4 regions of the Rahnella sp. BIGb0603 genome follow, and region 1 is predicted to be linked to each of the others. Evidence: predicted binding sites of a transcription regulator. Region 1 holds the regulator's gene; each other region holds the start of a gene.
What was found. The regulator Fur, encoded in region 1, represses iron uptake genes when iron is present. The targets are predictions, from matches to a motif close to ATAATAATGAGAACNACTATCAA.
Positions count from the first base shown of each region.

Region 2: a site for Fur is predicted at 4,500-4,522, ahead of M2403_RS07740 (TonB-dependent siderophore receptor). Genes of this name have one in related genera too.
Region 3: a site for Fur is predicted at 2,636-2,658, ahead of sodA (superoxide dismutase [Mn]). Genes of this name have one in related genera too.
Region 4: a site for Fur is predicted at 3,754-3,776, ahead of M2403_RS07900 (TonB-dependent siderophore receptor). Genes of this name have one in related genera too.

Region 1 covers NZ_JANUEX010000001.1:781,484-789,013, forward strand. The annotation lists gene ybfF (esterase) at 55-843, shown strand; gene ybfE (LexA regulated protein) at 1,099-1,380, shown strand; gene M2403_RS03725 (methyl-accepting chemotaxis protein) at 1,446-3,110, opposite strand; gene fldA (flavodoxin FldA) at 3,521-4,048, shown strand; gene fur (ferric iron uptake transcriptional regulator) at 4,365-4,820, shown strand; gene chiQ (ChiQ/YbfN family lipoprotein) at 4,961-5,302, opposite strand; gene M2403_RS03745 (chitoporin ChiP) at 5,316-6,728, opposite strand; gene glnS (glutamine--tRNA ligase) at 7,197-7,530, opposite strand, start outside.
Region 2 covers NZ_JANUEX010000002.1:582,908-590,437, forward strand. The annotation lists gene M2403_RS07715 (helix-turn-helix transcriptional regulator) at 1-51, shown strand, start outside; gene M2403_RS07720 (LysR family transcriptional regulator) at 48-965, opposite strand; gene M2403_RS07725 (chromate transporter) at 1,089-1,673, shown strand; gene M2403_RS07730 (chromate transporter) at 1,673-2,191, shown strand; gene M2403_RS07735 (glycoside hydrolase family 3 protein) at 2,324-4,285, shown strand; gene M2403_RS07740 (TonB-dependent siderophore receptor) at 4,684-6,801, shown strand; gene M2403_RS07745 (TetR/AcrR family transcriptional regulator) at 6,955-7,530, opposite strand, start outside.
Region 3 covers NZ_JANUEX010000010.1:93,379-100,908, reverse strand. The annotation lists gene fdnG (formate dehydrogenase-N subunit alpha) at 1-1,540, opposite strand, end outside; gene fdhD (formate dehydrogenase accessory sulfurtransferase FdhD) at 1,686-2,528, shown strand; gene sodA (superoxide dismutase [Mn]) at 2,737-3,357, shown strand; gene M2403_RS21845 (methyl-accepting chemotaxis protein) at 3,668-5,611, shown strand; gene yiiM (6-hydroxyaminopurine reductase) at 5,719-6,390, shown strand; gene M2403_RS21835 (YibL family ribosome-associated protein) at 6,456-6,815, opposite strand; gene M2403_RS21830 (PLP-dependent aminotransferase family protein) at 6,881-7,530, opposite strand, start outside.
Region 4 covers NZ_JANUEX010000002.1:628,038-635,567, reverse strand. The annotation lists gene phoH (phosphate starvation-inducible protein PhoH) at 1-577, shown strand, start outside; gene chaA (sodium-potassium/proton antiporter ChaA) at 679-1,779, opposite strand; gene chaB (putative cation transport regulator ChaB) at 2,259-2,492, shown strand; gene M2403_RS07905 (gamma-glutamylcyclotransferase) at 2,844-3,533, shown strand; gene M2403_RS07900 (TonB-dependent siderophore receptor) at 3,800-6,046, shown strand; gene M2403_RS07895 (ABC transporter substrate-binding protein) at 6,269-7,530, shown strand, end outside.

The DNA.
Region 1 (7,530 bases):
GTTTTAAAAAAATCATCCGCTACTCATGATAACCTAATGAGATTGTTTATCTGTATGAACTTCGCCATGAAATTACATTATCGCCTGCAAGAACCTGAAGTCGCTGGCAGCGATGCGCTGCCGGTTCTCCTGATCCACGGACTGTTCGGAACCCTTGATAATCTGGGCGTTCTCGCCCGCGACCTGAAACAACAGCATAGAGTGTTGCAGGTTGATTTGCGTAATCACGGGCAATCCGGGCGTTCGCCGGAGATGTCTTACGCCGCAATGGCGCAGGATTTAATGGAAACGTTAGATGAAGTCGGTTTCCAAAAATTCATCGTAATCGGCCATTCCATGGGCGGGAAAGCGGCTATGGCGCTGACGGCGCTGATTCCCGACAGAATTGAGAAGCTCATCGCCATTGATATCGCGCCAGTGGATTATCACGTGCGCCGTCACGATGAGATTTTTGCTGCGATTAATGCCGTCACCGGGGCCGGATTGCGCGACCGTACCTCCGCTACCGAATGTATGCGTGAGTATATAAAGGAAGACGGGGTGATTCAGTTTCTGCTGAAATCCTTCCAGCAGGGAGAATGGCGCTTCAATGTGCCGGTTCTGCTGAACGAGTATGCCAAAATTGTCGGCTGGGAAGAGGTTCCGGCGTCGGATCGTCCGGCGCTGTTCATCCGTGGCGGGGATTCGCCTTATGTGCAGGATGCGTATCGCGAAGATATTGGCCGCCAGTTCCCGCAGGCAAAAGCCTATGTAGTCGCCGGAGCCGGTCATTGGGTGCACGCAGAAAAACCCGACGCCGTCCTGCGCGCTGTGCATCGTTTCATCGATTCGCCGTCGGTTTAACATCCTGGGGATAAATTGTGCAAAAAGTCTGCACAACTTCGAAAGTTAACGTGAAATCAGGGCAATCAGGCGTTGTGAACCCCAGGCGCGCCAGTGTATGATTGCGCGCTATAATTTTGCCGCCCCGTTTTACTCGAAGTGAGTTACGGGGGGTAAATTGGGTCAGGGTTTCTTAGCCCGAAATGTGTGAAACGCTCGTCAGGAATCGGCTTGCCGTTTTCCGATGTAAAAACTTCCCTGGTTGTACCGCTACCTATGGCAAAAGAACAACTGGATCGCACGACGATTGATCTGTTCGCAGATGACCGCCGTCCGGGGCGTCCAAAAACTAATCCGCTTTCCCGTGATGAACAGCTCAGGATCAACAAGCGCAACCAGTTACGCCGCGATAAAGCGAGCGGTCTGCGTCGCGTAGAGCTGAAAATGAACGCCGATGCTGTTGATACCCTCAATAAGCTGGCAGAAGAACGCAATATCAGTCGTAGCGAACTGATTGAAGAGATGTTGCTGTCGCATCTTAACGGTCAGGAAGGCTGATAAAAAAGCGGATAACCTCCCGGTTATCCGCCTGTTTTCTTTCCTTTTACGCCTTAACTCTCATCTCAGAACGTTTCCCAGTTTGCACTGCTTTTCGATGTCATTACACCGGTTGCAGGCCGTAACAACGGCTGAGAAACCACGCTGGCGGGTCGTTTTCCGACATTCGTGATACTGTCTTTGAGTTTGAACGTCGCGACGGCGTTGTTCAGCAATGCAGCCTGCTCTTCCAGCGAAACCGCCGCGTGTGAAGCCTGTTCCACCAGTGCGGCGTTCTGCTGCGTTACGCTGTCCATTTGTGTGACTGCTACCGCAACCTGGCTGATGCCTTTGCTTTGCTCATCAGACGCCGAAGCGATTTCCGCCATAATATCCGTGACATGCGTGATTGAACGCACCACTTCGTTCATTGTCTGACCGGCGTTTTCCACCAGTTTTGAACCGCTGTCGACGCGGGAAACGGATTCACTGATCAGTGATTCGATTTCTTTCGCCGCCTGCGCACTGCGCTGGGCCAGATTTCGGACTTCACTGGCAACCACCGCGAATCCACGCCCCTGTTCGCCTGCGCGCGCGGCTTCTACCGCGGCATTCAGCGCCAGAATGTTGGTCTGGAAGGCAATGCTGTTAATAACCGAGGTGATCTCTGCAATTTTCTTCGAGCTGCCGGAGATATCTTTCATGGTGCTGACGACGTCAGCCACAATGTTACCGCCTTTTTGCGCGGTAGAAGACGCTTCCATCACCAGCTGGCTCGCGTGATGCGCATTGTCTGCGTTGTGTTTTACCGTTGCAGTCAGTTCTTCCATACTGGCTGCCGTTTCTTCCAGTGCAGACGCCTGTTCTTCGGTTCGGGAAGACAGATCATTATTCCCGGCAGAGATTTCGGACGCGCCCTGATAGATGTGGTTGGTACAGTTGCGGATGGTCTGAACGGTATTTTCCAGACTGGACTGCATAACGTTGAGCAACGGGATCAGTTTACCCGCGCAGTTTTTGCCGAACTCTTCCAGATAATGCGTCAGGTCGCCGCTGGCAATTACGGCGAAATGATCGCGGATTTTATCCAGCGGTTTCACCAGTGCCATCACCAGATAACGGTCGGTCAGCAGCAAAATAAGCAGGCCGAGAGAAAAAGCCGTCAGCAGAATAACTTTGCTGTAATAAGTCAGATGGTTTGATTTGGTCTGCGCCGCCTCGAAATCGACCGCAATCTGCCCGCTGACTTTCGTCATTGAGGCACCAAAATTGCGGCTCAGCGCTGGAACGGTATCGTTCGCCAGCTGATTATAGGCATCGAAATTTTTGCCGATGGCCGCTGAATATAACGGCGTAACGCCTTGCGCGACCAGACTTTCCCAACTGGAGACCAGTTCCTGAACTGACGCTTCATCTAATCCCGGATGCGGAGCCGTTTTGAAACTCGCCAGCGCCTGTGACAGACCATCGAGTGACTGTTTTGCCGTATCAAAAATTTCCTGCCCTTTTGACGGATCCGCCTGGAGCTGCCCCACGGCACGACTTAAACGTGTCACGGTACGAAAGTACTGATCATTTCCTTTATTGATCAGCGCCATATTGTTGACCAGTTCGGTACTGTTTTGGGTGTTCTGAGTCAGCGTATTCAGGGAGGTGACGGTGTAAATAGACACACTCGCCCACATGACGCAAAAAATGCCCAGAATCGTTAATAATGCGGCCCTGATGGTAATATTTTTTAAAAACTGCACGATATGCCTCTCTCGAAACAGGACTGTTTCTGGTCTGAGGATTGACGGGGATGCGGAGAATCAAGACAGGTAGCCAGCAGGCGTTTGCCCCCGGACATGTTTGAACACCTCTCCGGGCATCGATTTCTTTATTATGTTGAGATTCCTCTCGCATCATCTATCGGCGTTCAACGGGCAAACTTAAGGAGTGGCGGGAATTATTTCTTAATTTTGCTTTTGCCCTCAATAAGTTTGAGGTTATTAAAAGCACACGAAGGCGATAACACTTAAAAAGATTGCCCGATAAACTTATTCACCAGTTAAGAAGGCGAGCTGAAACATATTCTCCGCCGCGCGAGTTTGCTATCATCTGCGTTATTATTGCCTGCAATGCAGAGCACTTCATTAAGAACAAGAGGTTAGGTAATCTTATGGCCGTAGTAGGTATCTTCTTTGGATCCGATACAGGTAACACCGAAAACATCGCGAAAATGATCCAGAAGCAATTGGGTAAAGATGTTGCAGAGGTGCATGACATTGCGAAGAGCAGCAAAGAGGATCTGGAAAAATTCGATATTTTGCTGATCGGTATTCCAACCTGGTATTACGGTGAAGCGCAGTGTGACTGGGACGACTTTTTCCCGACGCTGGAAGAGATAGATTTCGAAGGTAAGCTGGTTGCGCTGTTTGGCTGCGGCGACCAGGAAGACTATGCCGAATACTTCTGTGATGCGCTCGGTACCGTGCGTGACATCATCGAGCCACGCGGCGCGGTGATCGTAGGTCACTGGCCAACTGAAGGCTATCACTTCGAAGCTTCAAAAGGTCTGGCTGATGATACGCACTTCATCGGGCTGGCAATTGACGAAGATCGTCAGCCGGAACTGACCAACGAACGTGTTGATGCATGGGTCAAACAGATCACAGAAGAACTGAGCCTTTCAGAAATTATTGGCTAAAAACCCTGTTGGCCCTGAGGATTTATTCTACAATTGAAGGGCCAAACTATTACTGAAATTAACAATTTAACCGCTACAAAATTGTAACTTTCGGTGGTATCAAGGTACACTGAGTTCATCTGTTTTTTCTATCGATCAAGTCGTTGCATTATTGAATGTGACAGGCATTTTGTGATCTTTATTAACAGGCTACGTTTTTGAGAATCGGCACACTTCCCTTAAACGAAGAATCCTTAAACGACAAATTTTTGTGCCGCCGATGCCACAGGCTGCATGCCTCAACTTGATTAGCACATAGTAACAGGACTGAATCCGCATGACTGACAACAACACCGCACTGAAGAAAGCCGGCTTAAAAGTCACGCTTCCGCGCCTCAAAATCCTGGAAGTGCTGCAAGCGCCGGAAGGTCATCACGTTAGTGCGGAAGATCTTTATAAGCAACTGATTGATATGGGCGAAGAAATTGGTCTGGCCACGGTTTACCGTGTTCTTAACCAGTTTGATGATGCCGGTATCGTCACCCGTCATAACTTCGAAGGCGGCAAGTCTGTTTTCGAACTGACTCAGCAACATCATCATGATCACCTGATCTGCCTTGATTGCGGCCGCGTTATTGAATTCCGCGACGAATACATTGAAGGCCGTCAGCGTGAGATTGCGAAGAAACACGGTATTAAACTGACCAACCACAGTCTGTATCTGTACGGACACTGTGAAGCGGGCGATTGCCGCGAAGATGAATCTTTGCACAATGACAAACCTGCGCAGTAATCTGCACGGTCAGTCCGAATAAATTAACCGCTGAAAGGCGGTTTTTTTATGTCTGTGTTCCAGGATGAGAGTTAAAACGCAAAACCCCGGCAAGCCGGGGTTTTGCGTTCCATGATGGTGCTTGTTTCAGATCCCTGCTTTTAGTTAACCGGATTAGGTGCGTTATTGGCTTTGATTTCCTGCCAGATCTTGCCGCAATCCGCCGCATACGCCTGCCCGTCACCGGTCTTACGCGCCGTCAGACAGCGCTGATAATCCACCACACGAACCGTTTCCTGTTCCGCAAATTTCTGGTGGGCTTTTTCCTGTTTGAGCTTGTTCAGCAATACCTGACAGGAGGCCAGTTTGTCCGGATTGCCTTCTGCCGAATTAATACACGCGCTGTATGCCTCACGCGTTTGAGAAATCTGAGCCTGATCCGCGGTTGGCGCACAACCTGCCAGCACAACGGAGGAAACCACAATCATCAGTAATTTTTTCATCGACATAGCGACCTCAGAAAATAGTGAATGGAGCGATAACGATGAATTTCACGTCTTTTTCATCCTGGAAAATGTTGCCGTACCCGCCGCCCCAGCTCGGGATATCCGAGTGGTTGTCGTACTGGGTGTAATGCAGTTTGAACAGCGTACCTTTCGCGCGCCCTTCCTGAATGGTGTACAGCGCATCAAGGCTCCAGGCACTTTCTTTCAGGCGCTGGCTCTGATCATAGATTGGATTGGTACTCGGTTTGGCATCCCACGCGTAAACATAAGAACCGCCCACTGCGAAGCCCGGCAGATCCCATTTCGCCAGATCGTAAAGTACGCCTGCGTACACCGCTTTTTCGCCGTTGGCGTTGAAGTCAGAACGGTTGTCCCACCACACATCAAGACGTCCGTTAGAAGAAGAATACGTCGGGGTCATGCGTTGTAAAAAATAACCCTGATTCCCCTCAGCTTTGACCATCGTCCCTTCCAGACGCCAGTTGAACTGGCCGGTGGTGTAACCGAAAGTCAGTGCCTGCAACCAGGCCAGACCGTCATACAGGCTGTTCGGATCGTTCTGGTTGCTGATACGATCTTCCGCACCATAGAATTGGTAGCTGGTGGTGAGCGGATTGCCCATCAGATCAATTTTGTACGACGCTTTGGCGAAGTACTGATCGACGTAACTTTCTGCCTGACCGAATGCCGCTTCCAGTACGAGATCATTTTTGAAGTCGTATTTCGCACCCAGCGAGTGGATATAGGAAACACCGGTTTTCTTGTCGTTCTGGCGGAAATCATCCATCTCCAGATGCCACGGCGATTTGTATTCATCTGCCCACATGTAGGAGAAACTCAGTTCGCCCGGATCGCCAAAATCATGTTTATACCCGGCTTCGGCACCGCGATAGGTACCCGGCATAAAGCTCCAGTGCGGGGCGATCAGCGTTTGTCCGGTGGGCTGAATGTAACCAGCATGGCCCCAGAATCCGCCGTATTTGAATTTACCGGCCGCTTTGTAGAGGCTGACGCCACCTTTATCGCCGGAATAGTCTTCGTCATACGCATGGTTTTTGGAGGAGAACGCGATTTCGTTCGGATGACCGCTGTCGCTGGCTTCGGCTAATTCGATCGCGGTAAATGCGGCGACGTCGATACCGAACATGTCCCAGGCATAGCCGGAAGAGAAATCAAGGTTCAGGTTGGCGGTCGCGTGCGAAAGGTTGGTGGCGTATTTATCGTAATCGGGGTTATTCACCGTGACTTTTGTGCCGTCAGGGCGGGTTTCTTCTTTGGTTTTGTTCAAATCTTTGCGGTCGCGTTCGCGCTGCCAGTAATACACACCGCCGGTCAGCGTCGAATCATCAATAAAGCCAGCCGCTCTGGCCTCTTCAGGGAACATCATTCCGCCGCCCAACAAAGTGCCAGCCAGCGTGTACATCACAGGTTTCAGGTAAGCCGATCCCCTGCCCCTGTTAAGGTGCTTGTGCATAGAAATTCCTCATTTTGACTAAAAAAACGTGCAAAACCCAAACGGGTATTAAAAGCGGCCGCCAGAGGCGTAACCGTATAAAGCAGGATTAAGAGTATTTTTCGCGACGCGAATTATCAATGGGTAATTAAACCCTGATAGCTGAAGTATGACAAAGTGCACATAAAGATGAAAAAGTGTTACAAACGAGGAATGCGAAGGTTTAAATCAGTGGACTCTGACAATCGATAACTAAAACAGATAATTAAGTAAAAACCGTATTGACTTAAACGTTTCAGCACGCTGATATTCGGAAAGGAAGGTCCTAAAAAGCAAACATGAAAAACGCATTAATTCGCGATGAAAAAGAAAATTCCGTGAATTTCAGACATAAAAAAACGCAGCCGGAGCTGCGTTTAGCAATCGTTCATCGGTGACTTACGCGACGGGTTTTGATTCCCAGGTATCACGCAGGCCAACGGTACGGTTGAAGACCAGATTTTCAGCGCTGGAATAGCGGCTGTCAGCACAGAAGTAACCTTCACGTTCAAACTGCAGGCTGATTTCAGCCTGTGCAGCCACCAGAGAAGGCTCAACGAAACCGTGCGCGATCACCAGGGATTCCGGGTTGATCGTGGTCAGGAAATCTTCTGCCTGGCCAGGATTCGCGACGCTGAACAGACGGTCATACAGACGGAATTCCGCCGGTTTGCCTTCAGACGCAGAAACCCAGTGGATCACACCTTTTACCTTGCGGCCATCGGCCGGATCT
Region 2 (7,530 bases), on a different contig from region 1:
GGCATTACCGTCGAATCCACGCAAAAACACATCTCCGAGCAACACCTTTAATCTCCGGCCAGCTGCTTTCTGACCAGCTGACAAAACGTACTTATTATAGACGATGCATGGCTGTCTTCCCGCCGTGCGAGATATAACGGCGCGCTGAGCCGCGTACTGGCATCCAGCGGCAAAAACACCACGCCGTCGCCGCCGAGCCGCGTCATGGACGCCGGAACAATCGAAATCCCCAGCCCCGCGCCGACCAGACTCAGGCACGACGTCAGCCGTGGCGCTTCCTGCACAATATGCGGGCTGAATCCGGCGCGGACATACGCCGCAAGTATCGCATCGTACAACCCCTGCCCGGCGCGGCGACGGTAAAGCACAAAGGGTTCGTTGCTCAGTTCTTCGAGTTTCAGCGGCTGACCGGAAACCCGCGCAGCCAGCCGGTGTCCGGCGGGAACAGCGACCCACATTGGCTCCTCCAGCACCTTTTCCATCTCCAGCTCCGGCATGTCTTTGACCGGCATGCGCACAAACGCCACGTCAAGTTGCCCGGCCACCACGGCTTCCAGCAACTCGCCGCTGCCGCTTTCCTCAAGCTGCGTGCTGACAGACGGATAAATCTCGCGATACCGGCGTAACAGCGCGGGCACAAACGTATGTAATGCCGCCGAACTGGTGAACCCAATCCGGATGCGCCCCTGTTCGCCCTGTGCCGCGCGGCGCATCGCTGCATTCAGTTGCTCCGCCCGCGCCAGTACGGCGCGCGCTTCCTGCAACAACACCTCACCGGCTTCGGTCGGGATCACCCCGCGCGGCAAACGCTGCAATAAAGGCACGCCGAAATCCTGCTCCAGCCCCTGCAACAGGCGCGTCAATGGCGGCTGCTGAATAAACAATAGTTCGGCAGCGCGGGTAATACTGCCGGCTTCCACCACGGTGACAAAGGCGTTAAGCCGTTTCAGTTCGATCATTGCCATACTCACAGGGTATCTATCCGCGTTATTAAAGGCATTAGACATCATGTCACGACTGCGCGCATGATCCGTAACGAAATTTACGCCTCTGGCGGCTTTGAATTACATTTGAGGGAGAGTGTCGAGATGGCCGATTACACGCAGGAAAAAATCATGCTCAGTACCGAAGACCAGACTGCGCCCGCACCCGATTGCGGACAACTTTTCATGGGCTTTTTCATTTTGGGTCTGACGGGCTTTGGTGGCGTACTGCCGATGGCACGGCACATGCTGGTGGATAAACGCCGCTGGCTGACCGCTGCACAATTCACCGAATTGCTCGGGCTGTGCCAGTTTTTGCCCGGCGGTAATATCATCAATTTGTCGGTCGCATTGGGGATGGAATTTCGCGGGCTGCGCGGTGCGCTTTCCGCCATTCTCGGACTTATTCTCGCGCCGACGATTTGCGTCGTGCTGCTGGGTCTGGTCTATGCGCGTTATCAGAATGAGCCGCTGGTAGAACATCTGTTCGCCGGTATGGCCGCGGCGGCGGCGGGATTACTGTTATCCACGGGACTCAAAATGCTCGCGCCGCTGTGGGGAAAATGGCTGCAACTGGCGCTGGTCGCCGCGGGCGTCATCGCCATCGCCGCGTTCCGTATCCCGATGCTGCCGGTCATGCTGGTGCTGGCACCGGTCAGTATTTTTATCTGCGCAAGGAGTAAATACTGATGGCCGTTTTACTCTCACTCGCCCTGCTGTTTACCGAGCTTTCGCTGCTGGCGTTTGGTGGCGGAAATACCATTCTCCCCGAGATGCAGCGCGCGGTTGTGGATATCCATCACTGGATGAGCGCGCAGGAATTCAGCGCCCTGTTTGCCCTGGCGCAGGCCGCGCCGGGCCCGAATATGATGATCGTGCCCCTGATTGGCTGGCAGGTTGCCGGGTGGTCCGGGCTGCTGGTTTCTTCGCTGGCAAAATTCGGCCCGTCTTCCATCGTGACAATTATCGTCATGGGCGGCTGGAAGCGTTACAAAGATAAACCGTGGCGTCAGCTTATTCAGCGCGGGCTGGTGCCGGTCACCGTCGGGCTGGTAGTCTCCAGCGGATTGTTAATCGCCAAAGCCTCCGCCACCACAATGACCCTCGCCGGTGTGATTGCGCTGTGTACCCTGATGGCGCTTAACAAACGCATTCACCCGCTGTGGGTACTGGCGGTGGGCGCGGTATTGGGGATGGTGCTGGGCTGAATTATTTTACGGGGCGCAATGCCCCTATCCCCTGAGGATTTTTATTTGCGAACCCGGTCGCAATATCCAGCCCGCAAATAGGTTATTGATCGATGATTGAGTATCTATATATATCAATCATTAAGGATGATAATGAAGATCAAACCTCTGAGCCTGGCTGTTTGTGCCCTGCTACTTTCCTCCCCGCCCGTTTTCGCCAGTGACACTCAGCCTGAACTCAGCCAGCGTGAAACCACGTTACTGACCGTTGACGGCCTGAAATTCAAAGACCTCAGTCACACCGGCAAACTTGAACCCTATGAGGACTGGCGGCTGACGCCTGAAGAACGCGCAGCGGATCTGGTAAAACGCATGACGCTTGAAGAAAAAGCCGGTGTCATGATGCACGGTTCCGCGCCAACGGCTGACAGCCCGATCGGCGCCGGTACGCATTATGATATGAAGGCGGCGGAAAAGATGATTTCCGGGGCAAAGGTCAACAGCCTGATCACCCGCCTTTCCGCTGAAGACCCGGCGCTGATGGCCGAAGAAAATAATAAATTGCAGCAGATTGCTGAAAAAACGCGGCTCGGTATTCCGGTGACTATCAGCAGTGACCCGCGTAACTCGTTTGAATATCTGACCGGCGCGAGCACGGCTTCCGGCAAATTTACCCAATGGCCGGAAACGCTCGGGCTGGCGGCCATTAATAATGAAAAAGTCACCCGCCGTTACGCCGATATTGTGCGTCAGGAGTACCTGGCCGTCGGTATTCGCGAAGCGCTTTCGCCGCAGGCGGATCTGGCAACCGAACCCCGCTGGGCGCGCATCAGCGGAACTTTTGGCGAAGACCCGGCGCGCGTGCATAACATGGTGCGCGGTTACATTGAAGGGATGCAAAACGGTGGCGATGGTCTCAATTCCGGCAGCGTCATTTCGGTGGTCAAACACTGGGTCGGTTACGGCGCAGCGGAAAACGGCTACGACAGCCACAATGTCTACGGCAAGAACGCCGTCTTCCCCGGCAATAATCTCAAAGAACATATCTACCCGTTCACCGGCGCGTTTGAAGCCAACGTCGCCAGCGTCATGCCCACCTATTCCATCCTGAAAAATGCCATGTTTGAAGGCAAACCGCTGGAACAGGTCGGTGCCGGATTCAGCCATCAGTTACTGACCGATATTCTGCGCGGGCAATACGGTTTTAAAGGCGTGATCCTCAGCGACTGGCTGATCACCAATGATTGCAGCGATGAATGCCTCAACGGTGCGCCGGAAGGAAAAGAACCGGTGCCGGGCGGCATGTCGTGGGGCGTGGAAAACCTGACGCCGCAAGAACGTTTTGTTAAAGCGGTGAAAGCCGGTGTCGATCAGTTCGGTGGCGTGACCGATTCGCAACTGCTGGTGAACGCGGTTAATGAGAAACAGCTGACAGAGCAACGTCTGGACGAATCCGTCACCCGCATTCTGGTACAGAAATTCCAGACCGGCCTGTTTGAAAATCCGTATGTGGACGCACAGAAAGCGGTGCAAACCGTGGGCCGCGAGAGCTGGCAGAAAGAAGCCGATGCGGCGCAACGTCACTCCCTGGTTTTGCTGCAAAATACCGGTGACCTGTTGCCGCTGAAAAAAGGTAAGAAAGTCTGGCTGTATGGCATTGACCCGAAAGCCGCACAGGCCGCAGGTTTCATCGTGGTGGATGCGCCCGAAAAGGCGGATATCGCGTTGATCCGCGCCCATGCGCCTTATGAGCAAACGCATAAACAGTGGTTCTTCGGCAAACGTCACCACGAAGGTTCGCTGGCCTTTACGGATGACAACGCCGATTATCAGGCCATCGTGAAAGCCAGCAAAGCAGTGCCGACCGTGGTGACGGTGTATCTCGACCGCCCGGCCATTCTCACTAACGTGAATGACAAAGCGAAAGCGGTTATCGGTAACTTCGGCGTCAGCGACGCGGTGCTGTTCAGCCGCCTCACCAGCGGTGAGGCTTACACCGGCAAGCTGCCGTTCGAGCTGCCTTCATCGATGGAAGCCGTTTTGAAACAGAAGTCGGATATGCCGCACGACAGCGAATCACCGTTGTTTGAGATTGGCTTTGGTCTCGCCCGGTAAACTGTCTTTCAACTTCCTGCCGTCCCGGCATCTGCCGGGATGGTGCTTTTGAAAACTGGCCCTGTTCCCTCCGGTTCTCCCGCACATTTGTAACAGACATCAGCCCGCAAAACTTTCCCTCTGCTCGTTAAACAAACAAAAAGGCCATTCATTTCATGCGGATAAAATGTCGCCACTTCACACTTTTTGCAGAAAGTTCACTTGAATTTGTAAAATAACAATGATAACAATTATCATTAAGTTTAACATTCGTCTCGTTTTAGTTAATCCCTGTCATTTTCTGTACAGGCGCTTTAGTACGGAACGTTGTTGGCTTTTGGGTTTACACACACGCATCAATACACTCGCATCAATTAATTACTCGATTATTTATCGGGTTATTTATAGGGACTATGAATATGTTGTTGGCTTTCCCCCTCAAACGCTCGGTGCTTCTGTGCGCTATGGCGCTGTCCGTTCCGGCAGCTTCTCTTGCAGCCGAAGATACCGTCGTTGTCAAAGCCGCGCCTGCTGATACCGCAGATGCTCCGACGCAGGGTTACAGTGCGAAAACCAGTAAAAGCGCGACCAAAACGGATCAGCCGTTAATCACTACCGGTCAGGCGGTTTCTGTGGTCACGCGTCAGCAAATGACTGACCAGAACGCCACGACCGTCAATGCGGCCCTGAACTATACGCCGGGCGTTTTCACCAACTTTGCCGGTGGTGCAACGCGTTATGACACCATCTCCCTGCGCGGTTTCCACGGCGGTGACGTCAACAACACTTTCCTTGATGGCCTGCGTATTCTGAGCGACGGCGCGACCTACAACTCCATTCAGGTTGATCCGTGGTTCCTTGAGCGTATTGATGTGGTCAAAGGCCCGTCTTCTGCGCTTTACGGCCAGAGCATCCCCGGCGGTGTGGTGATGGAAACCACCAAACGTCCGCAATTTGCCGAAGAAGGTCACTTCCAGCTTTCCGGCGGGACGCAAAACACCAAAGGCGGCGCGTTCGATTACACCAATGCGCTCAGCGATACGCTGGCATTCCGTCTGACCGGTATGACCCGCAGCAGCGACACGCAGTACGATCATCAGCGCGAAGAACGTTATGCGATCTCCCCGCAACTGCTGTGGACGCCGGATGAAAACACTTCCCTGTTGCTGCGCGCGTATCTGCAAAAAGATCCGTCCGGGGGTTATCACGCCGCCGTTCCGGCCGACGGCAGCCTGTATGGCCAGAAACTGAGCCGTGGCTTCTTTGACGGCGAAAGCACCTACAACCAGTTCAAACGCTGGGAACAAATTTACAGCTACGAATTCCAGCACACGTTTAACGATGTCTGGTCATTCCGCCAGAACACCAACTACACCCATTCCAATACCGAACTGGATCAGGTGTATCAGGCAGGCTGGAACGCGGATCGCACGCTGATGAACCGTTACTATTCCGGTGAGAAATCGTCCCTCGATACGTTTGCTATCGATAACCAGCTGGAAGCTGATTTCGCCACCGGCGAAGTCGCGCACAAAGTGGTGCTGGGCTTTGACTATTCTCACTTCATAAACGACGTGAAATCTGACGGCGCTTACGCCGAAACGCTCAATCCCTACACCGGCGTTGGCGGTGATGCACTGGATTATTACAGCCACTCACGCGGCAAAAACCGTTACGAGCAGATGGGGACTTATCTGCAGGACGAAATGAACTGGAACAAGTGGTTCCTGACATTATCCGGCCGTTACGACACCCTGAAAACGTCGAGCCGCAGCTACGAAAGTATTTACGCGCAAACCTCCAACAGCGAACGTAAAGACGAACACTTCAGCAGCCGCGCTTCCCTGCTTTATGCGTTCGACAACGGGATTTCTCCGTACGTCAGCTACAGCCAGGCAATGACGCCGTCTGCCCTGCCGGGCGCAGATGGCACGCTGCTGAAACCGATGCAGAGTGAGCAATACGAAGCGGGGATCAAATACCAGCCGGTGGGTACGTCCGATATGTACACCGCGGCGCTGTATGACCTGACGCAAAAAGACGTGGGTAACCGCGTGGTTGTGGGCAGCTACTACGAGCCGGCGGGTAAAATCCGTTCACAGGGTCTGGAACTGGAAGCCAAGAAACAGGTCACCGAGCGTTTCAACGTGATGGCGGGTTATACCTACAATAAAGTCCGTATCCGCGACGCGGCGGAAAACAACGGCAACACGCCGTACGTGACGCCAAAACAGATGGCTTCCATCTGGGGTCAGTACAACACGCCAATCGGTGTGGATCTGGGCGCTGGCGTTCGTTACATCGGCACACAATGGGCGGATAACGAAAACACCCGTCACATGCCTTCCGCAACCCTGGTTGATGCGTCACTGCGTATGAATCTGGTGCAGTTCAATCCGCAGCTGAAAGGCGCGTATGTGCAGCTGAACGCCAACAACCTGTTCGACAAGAAATACGTCGCGGCCTGTTACGGCACCAGCTATTGCTACTGGGGTCAGGAACGTACCGTGGTCGCCACTGTCGGTTATGATTTCTGATAGCTTTTTCAGCTCCTCCCCCTGCGAAGGGGGAGACTGGGAGGGGGTTTTAAGGGCTAACACCTTGTTTAAGAAAACCTTAACTTTTTGATTTAGAAATTAATACCCCACCCCAACCTTCCCCTTCGCAGGGGAGGGAGCGATTCTGAGAGTTTATTCTTCCGGCAAATTTAGCCGCGCCATCAGCGCTTTCTTCGCACTTTCCAGCAACGCATCCGACGCCTCGCGATCGGGTTCGCATCGCGCCAGCGATAAACTGCCCATCAGCTCCGAACTGACTGACACCGCCGTCGTCTGCGGATCTTCCACGCCCATTTCAGTCAGCTGCCGGATAATCATGCTGCGGATTCTTTCAATCCCGCGTGCAAATTCAGCCTGACAAGGTGCCGACATGCGGGGCGTTTCTGACGCCAGCGCGGAAACCGGACAACCCTGCGCGCGGTTGTCGCGATGCCACGGGGAAAGGTAGAAATCGATATAGCCCGCCAGTTGTTGCTGCGCGGTCAGTCCCTGATTATTTTTCTCCCAGCGCAGCATCACCTGATTAAACATCTGCTGAATGGCGGCTTCGATCAGGGCGTCTTTCGAGGCAAAGTGCGCATAAAACCCGCCATGTGTCAGCCCGGCTTTGCTCATCACGCCTGCCACGCTGACCTGCAACGGCCCTTTGGCGCGGATGGCTTTCGCAGCTTCCTTCACAATCCGCTCGCGGATTTTAGGCTTATGTTC
Region 3 (7,530 bases), on a different contig from region 1:
CCCAGAAACTTTTCATCATGCTGACGAAGAAGTTCGGCGTGTTTTTCCAGAAGTTAACCTGATTTTCGACCAGCGTTCCCGGCGTAATTTGCTTCAGGTAATCGGTGATATTGGTTTGTTTCTCAGACGGCAGCGGCATGTAACCCGGCAGATTGAGCGACAGCAAACCAAGATCGGTATAACCCTGAATATTCGAGTGGCCGCGCAGCGCATTGACGCCGCCACCAGGCATGCCGATATTGCCGAGCAGCAACTGAATCATCGCCGCACAGCGGATGATTTGCGCGCCGCCGGTGTGGTGCGTCCAGCCCAGTGCATACAGGATGGTGGAAGTTTTATCGCGCGCGCAGGTTTCCGCCAGAATCGAGCTTATCAGCAGGAAATCTTCTTTCGACGTTCCGCACAGGCGTTCGACCATTTCCGGCGTATAACGGGAAACGTGCTCTTTCAGCAGATTCCAGACACAGCGCGGGTCTTGTAACGTTTTGTCCTGTTTTGCGATACCGTTTTCATCGAGCTGATAATGCCAGCTGTCTTTGTTGTAGGATTTTTTGGTCGCATCAAAGCCGCTGAACAATCCGTCATTAAATTCATAATCTTCACGCACCAGCAGACTGGCGTTGGTGTATTCCCTGACGTATTCGGTCTGGATTTTATTATGCGTAATCAGGTAGTTGATCATGCCGAGCAGGAAGGCGGTGTCGGAACCGGCGCGGATTGGCGCGTAAATATCGGCGACGGCGGCACTGCGGTTAAAGCGCGGATCGACAACAATGACTTTGGCGTTATTTTTAGTTTTGGCTTCAATCACCCATTTGAATCCGACCGGATGGGCTTCCGCCGCATTACCGCCCATAATCAAAATGACGTTGGCGTTTTTGATATCCACCCAGTTGTTGGTCATCGCACCGCGACCAAAGCTAGGCGCTAATGCCGCCACGGTCGGACCATGACAAAGACGGGCCTGACAGTCGATGGCGACCATACCCATTGCGCGGGTGAATTTCTGATCCAGCAGGCCGGTTTCGTTACTGGCCGCAGACGAACAGAGCATTCCGGTGGTCAGCCAGCGGTTAACGGTGGCGTTATTTTCGTTTTTCTCGATAAAGTTGGCGTCGCGGTCATCTTTCATCAGGCGGGCAATACGGGAAATCGCCTCGTCCCAGGTGATACGCTGCCATTTATCTGAGCCCGGCGCACGGTATTCCGGGTATCTCAGACGGCCTTCGCTGTGAATATAATCCAGCACACCTGCCCCTTTCGGGCACAATGAGCCACGACTGACCGGATGATCGGCGTCACCCTCTACGTGGAAGATATTTTCAGTGACGTTTTTCGCGCCATCGCCCTGGCTGTAAATCAGCATGCCGCAACCGACTGAACAGTACGTGCAGTTATTGCGGGTTTCACGCGAACGAAGCAGCTTATACTGGCGGGTTTCCGCCAGCGCCAGCGTCGGGGCGAACCCTAACAATGCTGCCGTGGTGCCGGCCATACCGCCCGCACATATCTTGAATAATTGTCTTCTGCTGACCTGCATGAAAGACTCCTTCCCATCATTTGTTAACACATTGCATTTCAAATTGGCGCTTTCCCCGTCAGACGCGGAAGCGGTAAAATTAAGACTCATTACCCATATTTTTTGTACGGCTTATGTAGCCGGATTGTTTATAAGGTTATTGCCAATGGATGTCCATCAAGTAAACGAACTGGGCGAAAAAGATGACAAAAAAGTGACTCAGATCATCGGAGTGCGCCAAAAAACGGTGATGCAGCGCGCCCGTCTGGACGCGCCTGAAGAGGACTGGATTGCTGAAGAAGTGCCCGTCGCGCTGGTCTATAACGGGATATCGCACGTGGTGATGATGGCGTCGCCGAAGGATCTCGAAGCCTTTGCGCTGGGATTTTCGCTGTCGGAAGGCATTATCGAATCAGTCAGCGACATTTACGGAATGGACATCGCACAAAACTGTAATGGAATCGAAGTTAATATTGAATTATCGAGCCGCCGCTTTGCCGGGCTTAAAGAACGCCGCCGCGCGATGGCGGGCCGTACCGGTTGCGGTGTCTGCGGTATCGAACAGCTGGGCGATCTGTTTCGCCCGCTTGCGCCGCTGCCGTTTACGCAAACCTTCGATCTGGCGAATCTGGACGCCGCGCTGCACCAGCTGAAATCCGTTCAGACCATCGGTCAGTTGACCGGCTGCACACACGCCGCCGCGTGGATCACACCGGAGGGCACACTGTCGGGTGGCTGCGAAGACGTGGGACGTCACGTGGCACTGGATAAAATGCTCGGCCTGCGCGCCAGACAAAACGACTGGTACACCGGCGCTGCGCTGGTGTCTAGCCGCGCAAGCTATGAAATGGTGCAGAAAGCCGCGATGTGTGGCGTCGAAATTCTGTTTGCCGTCTCCGCCGCCACGACGCTGGCGGTAGACGTTGCCGAAAAATGCAACCTGACACTGGTCGGTTTCAGCAAACCAGGACGGGCAACGGTGTATACGCATCCTCAGCGGTTGCGGTAACCCTCTAAGCATCACGTGCCTTTAGACAATTTAGGATTGTTTGCGGTTATCTGGTTCTAAGCCCTCAATAACAGGGGCTTACGCGTAACCTCACGAAGCGTCGGGCTTAGATAATCATTTTCAATATCATTTAATTAACTATAATGATCCGACTGATTACGCGGTGCTCACAAAGACGGTGCCGCCCTACACTATGGAGACGATGAACATGAGTTATTCACTGCCATCACTGCCTTACGCATACGACGCACTCGAACCGCATTTCGACAAAGAAACGATGGAAATCCATCACTCTAAACACCACCAGGCTTACGTTAACAACGCTAACGCCGCGCTGGAAAGCCTGCCGGAACTGGCTGCGCTGTCTGTTGAAGAGCTGATTGCTAACCTGGACAAAGTGCCTGCGGACAAGAAAGTTGCACTGCGTAACAACGCAGGTGGCCACGCTAACCACAGCCTGTTCTGGAAAGGCCTGAAAACTGGCACTACCTTACAGGGCGAACTGAAATCTGCGATCGAACGCGATTTCGGCAGCGTTGATGCTTTCAAAGAAGCTTTTGAGAAAGCAGCAGCAACCCGCTTCGGTTCCGGTTGGGCATGGCTGGTTCTGAAAGACGGCAAACTGGCTGTTGTTTCTACTGCTAACCAGGACAGCCCGCTGATGGGCGAAGCTGTTTCAGGCGTTTCCGGTTACCCGCTGCTGGGTCTGGACGTTTGGGAACACGCTTACTACCTGAAATATCAGAACAAACGCCCTGATTACATCAAAGCCTTCTGGGCTGTTGTAAACTGGGACGAAGCAGCAAAACGTCTGGCTGAAACGAAATAATTTCGCTTTACCGCCCTGAACGGGCACGATGTTTTCGCAAGAGGCAGGTCGGTGACCTGCCTTTTTTTATGCCTTCGTTTTAATACCCCGACTTTTATGCCCTGACTTTATGCAGACAAAACCCAAGCCTGATCACTGTGTTACAGCGAATTATCCTCACCTCTTCCGCCATTTTTAGACCGCCCTCTCATTATTCAAAAATACCCCCCGACACCTATAAAGTTTCTCTTAAGTCCTGACGATAGATTGTTCACAAAGGCGTCACAAAATCGCAAATTTTATTGCATGGAATGCTTGACGGAGAACAGCAATGGGCAACGGCACGGGTCTTTCGCAGTGGATGAATAATCTCAAAGTCGGCACCAAACTGGGGCTCGGCTTCGGGTTGGTTCTTTTGATCGCCGCGGTGATCACCGCAGCCGGAATGATTAAGTTTAATGACATCAGCCAGCGCGCTGAGAAAGTTGATTTTAGTAATCAGATGAATGCGTTACTTAATGATGCCCGCCTCAGCCGCACGTTGTATCAGCTCAACTACGACCCTGCCTATCTCAAGCAAAATCAGGACAAAATTAATGCACTGTCGCAGCTGATTACGCAGTCGAAAGGCAAACTGGAATGGGATGCGACCAGCCAGGCCGATCTCAAGCAGGTACCGGTAAAAATCCGTGAATATCAGGTAGCGCAGGACGCCTTCAAACAGGCTGTCGACAGAAAAGATGCCGTGCGTGCCAGCTGGAACCTTTCCGAAACCGAAGCCGTTGTGAAGCGCCTGCAGGAGCAGCTGCGCGTAGAAGATGCCGATCCGTCGATTCGTCTTTCCCTTGCGGAAGTGATTCAGAAACTGATTAGCGTACGTTATTACGTGCGCGGTCTGTTGCTCAGCATCAACAAGGAGTCTGAGGCCACATTGTTGCAGGCCATCGACGATACGCAGGCCAACGCCAAAAAACTCAACGCACTGCTGCTCCCCAATCAGCAGGCGACACTGGCTCCGCTGATGACCGCGCTGGCGACGTACAAAAGCCACGTTGTGGCGTATATGCCAGCCTATGAAGATGAACAGAAAAACTCGCAACTTCTGTCTGTGAAAGCCGCGGAGATGAACGCGCTGGTGGCGAAAATCTTCGAAAACGAACTCGATAATACACACAACGATATCAGCAATGCGCAGATGATCATGATGGTGATTACGCTGATTGTAATGCTCGCCGGTATCCTGATTGCGTGGCGAATTACCCGTCAGATTGCGCAGCCGATCCGCGATACGCTGAAAACCGCCGAAGCCATTGCACAGGGTGATCTGACCGCTGCCCGAACCACCACGCGCCGTGACGAACTGGGCATGCTGATGAACGCCGTTGCCGGGATGAGCCAGAATCTCAGCACGATGATTTATGAAATCCGCTCAGGCGTCTCGCAGGTTTCCCACGCAGCAGCGGAAATCGCCGCCGGGAATACCGATTTGTCTTCACGCACCGAACAGCAGGCCGCTGCGGTTGAAGAAACGGCCGCCAGCATGGAAGAACTGAGCGCCACGGTGAAACAGAACGCCGATAACGCCCATCACGCCAGCAAACTGGCGAGCGAAGCATCGGGCACCGCCACCTTGGGCGGCAAACAGGTCGGCGAAGTGGTCGATACCATGCAGCAGATTTCCGGCAGTTCAAAACGCATCGCTGAAATCACCTCTGTCATCAACGGCATTGCGTTCCAGACCAATATTCTGGCGTTGAACGCCGCCGTAGAAGCCGCGCGCGCTGGTGAACAGGGCCGGGGATTCTCGGTGGTGGCGTCTGAAGTCCGCACGCTGGCACAGCGCAGTGCGCAGGCAGCAAAAGAGATTGAAGGACTGATTGCCGAATCCGTTGAACGGGTGAATACCGGCGCGAAGCTGGTGGAAAATACCGGGCGCACAATGCAGGACATTGTGAAATCCGTCTCGCACGTCCGCGATATTATGGGCGAAATTGCGTCGGCTTCTGACGAACAAAGCCGCGGGATCAGCCAGATTTCGCAGGCGATTGTGGAGATGGACAGCACCACCCAGCAGAACGCCGCGCTGGTTGAACAGTCTTCGGCGGCGGCGGATTCTCTGGAAGATCAGGCCGCAACGCTGACGCAGGCGGTGTCGGTATTCCGTCTGGCCGATAACGGCAATATGCTGAAAGCGCCAGACTCCGGCGCGCTGCGCCGCCCGGTTCTGCCGGCTGTACAGGGCAAAACCAGTCAGGATAACTGGGAAACCTTCTGATTTTCCCCTATCGCCCTGCGTAATTTTAGCGCAGGGCGATTCCTGATACTCCGAACCAGTAATGCAGGTTATGCTGAGGTTAACGACTGATTCCTCGCGGAGACCATATGCATTATCCCGACGTTTATATCGGCAATATCGAAAGCTACCCGGATTATTCGCCCAGCGCGATTGCCAAACGACAGATCGACGGTGCGGTCGTTCTGACGTCTGCCGGGCTCGAAGGCGATCAGCAGGCAGAAAAGAGTTATCACGGCGGCGCAGACCGCGCACTGTGCCATTTCCCTCGCGAACACTACGCCTGGCTGCGTCAGCAGTTTCCTGAAGAGGAAGAACGTTTCCATCCTCCCGCCTTCGGCGAAAATCTCTCAACGCTCGGCATGACGGAGGATAACGTGTTTATCGGCGATATTTTCCGCTGGGGCGAAGCGCTGATTCAGGTCACACAGCCGCGCGCGCCCTGTTATAAGCTCAATCATTTTCTGGGATGCAAAAACCTGTCGCCGTTGTTGCAACAAAGCGGCCGCTGCGGCTGGCTTTATCGCGTTGTCGGCACCGGAAATGTCAGCGGCGATCGCCCGCTGGAGTTGCTGACGCGTAACAGCGAAGTCTCCGTGGCTGAAGCGATTTCGATAGCCTTTAACATGCCGTTCGATGAGGAGCAGTACCGGCGTCTGATGTCTGCGGCGGGGATTTCGGCGAGCTGGACTAAAACCATGCAAATGCGGTTGGTGAATCGCAAGATCGAAGATTTTGGGCGGAGATTGTTTGGGAAATAATGTTAACGCCCTCCCCCTTCGCAGGGGGAGGAGCAGGGCAAAACTTCACCCCCGAGAGTATTTCATCAGAATTCTTTCTTAGCGAAACCGGTGACGACTTTCAGGCCCATTTCGCGGCCCAGTGCGGTCATCGGGTGAACCACCACGATACCGCGCACGGTTTTCTTCAGCGTGCCCATATCAGCCTGTTCTTTCTTGGTGATTTCACGGCTGAACAGCTTTTCCAGTTTTTGCGCTTCGGTGCTGAGTTTTTTCACACGCACTTCTTTGAGACGCGCGATCTCGGCAGCCAGCTTTTCTTTCTCTTCTTCGTGCTTGTCGATCAGTTCAGCGTTACCTGCCTGAATAACGGTCGCATCTTTGTGATTCAGTGCATCCAGCATGTCGCTGAGACGCTTGATCTCGGCTTTTTCAACTTCTTTCATGGTTTCAGATCCGTTCATGCCGCAGCGGGCATAACTGTAAATTGGGAATAATAAACATCAGTGTATCAGGAAGTGCGCGATTCTTCAGCTTGCTCCTGCGTTTCTGCCAGTCCGGGCGGCAAGCCACACATCTCGCACGCCCGCTCGCCGATGCGGATCATCGCCGATATATAGCGGGTATCAAAAACATAGCAGCACGATAAACGCAGGCCGTTACTGTAGCGGCCACTCGGCGAATATAACTGTCCCGGCGTCATACAAATTTTATCTTTCAGCAACTGCTTAAACAGCGTGACACAATCCACGCCCGGCGGAAAATCGACCCAAATCACAAAGCCTCCCGCAGGTTGCGTGGCGCGCGTTCCCTGCGGGAAATGGCGGGCGATCAGCGCACGTGCCTGCTCGACCTGCGACGCGTAACGCTTACGCAAAGCCCGCAGATGATGGTCATAGCCACCCGATTCCAGAAACACCGTCAGCGTTTGTGAAAGCAATGCGGATTCTGCCATCGACGAGACCGCTTTGAGTTTATGTAGCTTGTCCGCAAAGCGCCCGCCTTCTACCCAGCCGATACGAAAATCGGGTGCCAGCGTTTTAGTGAAACTGGTGCAGAACAGGATCCAGCCATCGGTATCAAACGATTTCACCGCCGGAGACAACGTCGTACCGAACTGGATTTCCGCATAAAGGCCATCTTCAATCAGCGGGACCTGAT
Region 4 (7,530 bases), on a different contig from region 1:
AGAGAATAAGCAGTTAATTTTTGCTACCGGCGAAGCAGGCTGCGGCAAAACATTTATCAGCGCTGCGAAAGCGGCAGAGGCATTAATTCACAAAGAAATCGACAGGATTATTGTTACCCGTCCGGTTCTCCAGGCCGATGAAGATCTCGGTTTCCTGCCCGGCGATATATCAGAGAAATTTGCACCTTATTTCCGTCCGGTCTACGACATTCTGTTACGTCGTCTGGGGTCTTCCTTCCTGCAATATTGTTTGCGGCCGGAAATAGGGAAGGTTGAAATTGCGCCATTCGCTTATATGCGCGGGCGTACTTTCGAAAATGCGGTGGTTATTCTGGATGAAGCCCAGAATGTCACGGCCAGTCAGATGAAAATGTTCCTGACGCGTCTCGGTGAAAACGTGACGGTTATAGTTAACGGTGATATTACCCAGTGTGATTTACCACGTGGAGTTGTATCGGGGCTCAGCGATGCACTTTCCCGCTTCGAAGAAGACGAGATGGTCGGCATCATTAAGTTTGATAAACAGGACTGCGTCCGCTCTGAATTGTGCCAGAGAACGCTGAATGCTTATTCGTAATTAACCTTATTCCCACCACAATGCATCACATAATGAAAAAGGCCGCTCCTGTGAGCGGCCTTTCTTATAATGCTTCACCCCTTCGCAGAGATTCGCCGATGTTAAAGCATAATAATCATCATATAGGCGCAGAATAATGCCAGATGCGCCGTGCCGTTCAGGACATTGGTACGGCCTGTCGAGAAGGAAATCTGGCACAAAATCAGCACCGACAGCATGACCACGATGTTCGCCGGGTCCAGCCCGAAAATTAAATTCTGGCCGGTCAGGGTGGCGATAACGGTCACCGCCGGAACGGTCAGAGAGATGGTCGCCAGCACCGAACCGAAGAACAGATTCATGGCGCGCTGTACCTGATTTTTCAGCACCGCTTTTAACGCACCCAAACCTTCCGGGGAAAGAATCAGCAGCGCCACCAGGAAACCGGTGAACTGCGCAGGCGCGTTCAGTTCAGTCAGCAGGCTTTCCAGCGGATTGGCGTTGAATTTGGTGACGGCAATGACCAGCACCAGATGCACCAGCAGCCACAGTGTGTGCGTCAGATTGCTTTTTGAAGAAGGCTTTCCGTGGCCGTCTTCTTCGCCTTCATCTTCATGTTCATAGATAAACAGGCTCTGGTGCGTTTTGGTCTGAATCAGCAGGAATACGCCGTACATGGCGGCGGAAATCACCGCAACAAACAGCGCCTGCGGCGTGCTGAAATTACCGCCCGGTAAGGCTGCGGGCAGAACAAGTACGATCACCGCCAGCGGGAAAATCGCCATCAGATACTGTTTAATGCCGCCGAGATTGACGTATTGCGTCGCAAATTTACGGCCACCCAGCAGCAGGGCGACGCCCACCAGCCCGGCGGTCACGATCATGATGATGGAAAATAATGTGTCACGCATCAGCGCGGGCGCGGCGTCACCGGTTGCCATCAGGGCCGAAATCAGACTGACTTCGAGGATGACCACTGAAAGGCTGAGGATGAGCGAGCCGTAGGGTTCACCTAAGCGGTGAGCCAGGACGTCGGCGTGACGTACAACGCTGAATGCGCTGGCGAGAATACCGACCAGCGCAATTAAATTGATGCCCACGACGGAGGCGAAGTTACTGCTGTTGCCCCAGAGGACGAGAACAATCAGGGCGGCAATAGGGAAAATCAGGGAGTATTCCTGATGGCGGGTTTTGATTTTTGGATGTTCCTGTGACGACACCATGATGATTATTCTCCTTATAAACACTCACGAAGTAACAACCGCCTGTCCCCGGTTGTCAGTAAAATGCATAGCAGCATAAAGATGTAACTCATTAAGTATAGTAGATAAATTAATCTGTTAACAGAAAAAAGTTGATGTTAGTCATTGAAATATCAGTTAGTCAGTATTTGTTGGTGGATAATTTGCATTAACTGTGCTTTTTTCTTTACTTAAATTTTATTGTTAATAAATTAAAGTTATAAATAACAGTTAGTTAGTTTTTGTTATGTGTTTAATGCTGATGATGCGTCAATTTATGTAAATGATTACTATACCCATAAGGTTAGTGCGCAAAAATCAGCTTTTTTTTCCCGAAAGAACAGAAACGCAGACTAATCTGGCAGGATCCATTGAGGGTAGCAGCTAGACTTATTATTGTGCACAGACTGAGCACACAATGAATGTGATGAAGATGAACGTAATGAAAAAGGAGAATAATCATGCCTTATCAGAATCGCTCAGCGCTACCCGATTCCGTGCGAAATGTCCTTCCTGCTCACGCGCAGGACATCTATAAAGAGGCCTTCAACAGCGCCTGGGACGAATATGCAAAAGCCAAAGACAGGCAGGGTGATGATTCGCGTGAGGAAACTGCGCATAAAGTGGCCTGGGCTGCGGTAAAACATGGCTATGAAAAAGGGGATGACGACAAGTGGCACCCCAGGAAATCCTGATATCCCCCGGCAGGCACCCGGACGCCGGGCCTGCCGGACTCCTCCTCCCAAACACTATTTCTCACGCCCGTTTTTTCTGATCCCCTGCTTAAAAGTCAATATTCTTACAATGTTCACAAAATAATCACTTTATTTTCGTTTTGTGATCCCCCGCAACCTTGATTGCAACGACAGAAACGAATAAGGTTTCAACAAACACGGGAATACTAAACTTCCTAAAATTTAAACGGCGGCCTCAGTTAAATGCCGGGCTTGTCCGATAACAGATATCACTCGCACCCACGACAGCGGAGAACACAGCGTTAACAGCATGGCATGTTCAAAAGTAAGTGGTACAGAAGGGGGGAATGAATGTTAACTCGAGATTTCCTGCGTAACGCAGATTGTAAAACAGCATTCGGCAATATCGACGAATCGATGCTACTGACCCCTGAACAACGCGCCGCCTCATTAGGTTGTGCTCTGGCGCGTCGCCCCGACAACAGCCCGGTGTGGATTTTTGGCTACGGTTCACTGATGTGGAACCCGGTCTTTGATTCCGAAGAGGCGCGTCCTGCCACCCTGCATGGTTATCACCGTGCATTCTGTTTACGTCTGACTTCCGGGCGAGGAACCCATGCCCAGCCGGGCCGTATGCTGGCGCTGCGCGACGGCGGAAAAACCACCGGTCTGGCGTTCCGTCTGCCGGAAGACAAACTGCATGAAGAGCTTGAACTGCTGTGGAAACGCGAAATGGTGACCGGCTGCTACCGTCCGACGTGGTGTGAGCTTGAGCTCGACGACGGGCGCAAAGTCACTGCGCTGGTTTTTATCATGGATCCGTCGCATCCGCAGTATGAAGCTGACACTGACTATCAGGTTATCGCACCGCTGATTGCGCAGGCCAGCGGACCGCTGGGCACCAACGCGCAATATCTGTTTGCGCTGGAAAAAGAGCTGAATAATTACGGCATGCGGGATGACTGCATGAGCGAGCTGGTGAAACAGGTGAGAATGCTTCTGTCTGTTTCACCCGGTTTTGATGTTCCCGGCCTGAGCTGATTTTCCTGAAACACGTTTTTCCGCTGCGCGGGCTCCCTGCGCAGCGTTTCCTTTCTCCGCCGTCGTTTTTATCTTTCTGAATTCAAGCGATTAGCCTTAGTTTCCTGCCGTTATGATTTCCGTTTGATACTTAAAACCCCCATTAACATCCTGTTTACTATGATTTTTTAACGAAAAGTCAGTTGCAATTGCAAAACGCCTGAGCATAATCCGAATGGTTTTAATAATTATTCTCATTATCGATTGAACTTTTCAGGGAATCCTCAATGCGCGCTCAACGTGAAATTTTTCACACGCCTGTTTTCGCCCGTAAATTGCTGCCAGTGGTGATCTCTGCCGCACTGGCGGCGGTTACGCTGCCTGCACATGCGGCCACCATCACAACACCTGCGACTGACGCTGTTGATACGGCGTCGTCTAAAACCGGCGACACTATTACTGTCACTGCCGCACAGACCGATTTTAAAGCGGGCGGCGAGACACCGGTGCCGGCATATCTTGACGGCGACGTGGCCAACGGCGGGCGTCTCGGCGTTCTGGGTCAGCAGGACGCCATGAATGTGCCGTTCAACGTCATCAGTTTCACCAACAAACTGATTCAGGATCAGCAAAGCCGCACGCTTGGTGATGTACTTAATAACGACGCCAGCGTTCAGACCGGTTACGGCTACGGAAATTACGCGGAAACCTTCAACATTCGCGGGTTTGCGTTAGACGGCGAAGACATTTCCTACGGCGGCCTGTACGGCGTATTGCCGCGGCAGCTGGTGCCGATGGAACTGGCAGAGCGCGTGGAGCTGCTCAAAGGCTCCAGCGCCTTTCTTAACGGCGTACCGCCGGGCGGCACGGGCGTGGGCGGTAACGTCAACATTGAACCCAAACGCGCCACGGATACGCCAATCAACCGCGTGACTGTTGATTACACCTCATCTTCTCAGGTGGGCGGCGCGGTGGATGTCGGTCGTCGTTTTGGTGATAACAACCAGTGGGGCGTACGTGTCAACGCCGTGAACCGTGAAGGCGAAACGGCTGTTAATGACGAACACCGCCGCCTGACGATGGGCTCCGTTGGCCTCGATTATCGCGGCGATCGTTTCCGCTCTTCCTTTGATTTTGGCGTGACCAAACAGACTGTTCACGGTGGTCGTCCGGTTGTCTATCTGGGCAATGCGACCAAAGTGCCGGATGCGCCTTCAGCGACCAAAAACTACGGGCAGGATTTTGCTTCCAGTAATCTGGAAAATGAATTCGGTATGCTGAAAGCCGAATACGACGTGGCAGACGACTGGACCGTTTACGGCGCGGTGGGTATGAACCATGACCGTGAATACGGTAACTACAGCTCTCCGACGCTGAAAGATGACAACGGCAACGCCACCATGGGCCGTCTCACCGTGCCTTACGTCTCTGACAGCGTTGCCACGCAGGCGGGTGTCCGCGGTAAATTCGACACCGGCTTTATCAGTCACAGCGTGAATCTGGGCATGTCGAGCGTGTACCGCAAATACAAAACCGCGTACACCATGTCGGCATCGTCGATCAATACCAATATTTATGATCCGGTTGACGCCAGCTCTCCGGCCACTTTGTATGCGGGCGGTAGCATGGGCGATCCGGCGCTGCGCAACCGTGTCCAGAACGTCGGCGTGTCGGTTTCCGATACCTTATCGATGCTCGACGACCGTCTGCAACTGATTGCCGGTCTGCGCCGCCAGAACGTCATCGTGAAGGATTACAGCTACACCGGAACCGAAACTGACTCCTTTGAGCAGATGAAAGTCACGCCAGCCTTCGGCCTCGTCGTGAAACCGTGGGAACACGTTTCCTTCTACGCGAATCACATCGAAGCTTTGCAGGCCGGTGAAGTGTCAGGCACCACATACAACGGAAAAGTCGTCACCAACGGTGGTCAGGCTTCCGGCATTGAAACCTCCAAACAGGATGAGGTCGGCGTGAAAACTGACTTTGGCCGTATTGCGGGCACATTGTCTCTTTATCAGATTAAGAAACCGGTCGGTATGTATCGCGCCACCGGCGAAACCTATGAATATGGCACATACGGTGAAGTCCGTAACCGTGGCGTAGAGCTGAACGTGTTTGGCGAACCGGTGCTGGGTGTGCGTCTGAACGGCAGCGTGACCTGGATGAACCCGGAAATGACCCAAACGCAGGACGGTGCTTACAATGGCAAAGATGCGGTGGGTATTCCGCGTTACCAGTGGGTGCTTGGCGGCGAATGGGATATTCCCGGCGGCAGCGGTGTGACGGCGCTCGGCAAAGTGATCCGCTCCGGTTCGCAATATGCCGATGAAGAAAACAGCCTGAAAGTGGACGGCTGGACGCGTCTGGATCTTGGTTTGCGTTACGTGATGCCGGTCGGCCAAAACACGCTGACATGGCGTGCCAGTCTGGAAAACGTCACCAACGAAAAATACTGGGCATCAGCGACGGGCGGTTATCTGACGCAAGGTGACCCGCGTGAATTTAAGCTCTCCGCGACCTACGACTTCTGATTTTAACGCACTCCCTTTCCTGTGCCGGGGAAGGGAGTTTTTTCACGTATTTTGTACAGTAACAATCCCCGGCAAACGCCCGTCCTGACTCATTAATAACCAATCAGATAACGTTATGCAAAATATGCATAACGATAGTATTTATCAGACTTTCTGGTAGGTTGAAGAAACTTTACACTAATAAGACGTTAGCAATTTCGCTACATTGGAGAGTGTTTCTTGATGAAAGCTTTATTACCGTCCGTCCTGTTTACGGCTATTGCGGCCAGCTTCTCTGTTCAGGCTGCCACGCCGCCGGACACACTGGTTATCGCCCAATCCATTGATGACACCTCCAGTTTTGACCCGGCTCAGGGTTTTGAGCTGACGACGGTTCAGGCTTTCAACAACATTTACCAGCGCCTGGTGCAGTCAGACCCGAAAAATCCAATCGATTTAAAACCGACGCTGGCGACTTCATGGGAAGCCGCGAAAGACAACCGCAGCCTGACGTTTACACTGTCGCCAAAAGCGGTGTTCGCCAGTGGTAATCCGCTGACCGCCGATGACGTTATTTTCTCGCTGTCGCGCGTGGTGAAGCTGAATCTTGAGCCCTCATTCATCCTGACGCAACTGGGCTGGACCGACAAAAACGTCGATACCTTCCTGACTAAACTCGATGACCATCACGTCAAAATCAGCTGGACCGCCGACGTCAGCCCGTCATTCGTGCTGAGCCTTCTGTCTGCGCCGGTGTCTTCCATCGTTGACAGCAAACTGGTGAAAACCAATGTTGCCGCTGACGATCTCGGTCACCAGTGGCTGAGCAACCACTCCGCCGGTTCCGGCCCGTACCAGATCCGTAACTATATTCCGCATGAAGTGGTCATTCTTTCCGCGAACCCGACCTCACCCGAAGGCGCGCCGAAGCTGAAAACCATTCTGATTAAAAACGTGCCGGATCCGGCTGCACGCCGCCTGCTGATTGAACAGGGTGATGCCGATATGGCGCGTAACCTCGGCTCCGACCAGATGGCTGCGCTGGAAGGCAAGAAGGGCGTGAAGCCGCTGGCGATCCCTTATGCTTCCCTGTATTTCCTGCAATTTAATGCCAAAGCTTCTCCGGCGCTGGGCAATCCGGCTTTCTGGGAAGCGGCACGTTACCTGTTTGACTACAACCACATCGCGCATGATCTGATGAAAAATCAGTTCCAGGTGCATCAGGCATTCCTGCCGGAAGGCTATCTCGGCGCGGTAAATGACACGCCGTACACCTATGATCCGGCCAAAGCCAAAGCGATTCTGGCTAAAGCAGGTCTCACGAATGTAAGCTTCACGCTCTCCACGTCTAACCAGCCACCGTATCTGGACATCGCGCAGGCCTTGCAGGCCAGCTTCGCGCAGGGCGGCGTGACCGTGAAATTGGATCCGGGCTTAAGCCAGCAGATCTCCACCAAAGTGAAATCACACGATTACGACGCGTACATGTCTTCGTGGGGCCCGGA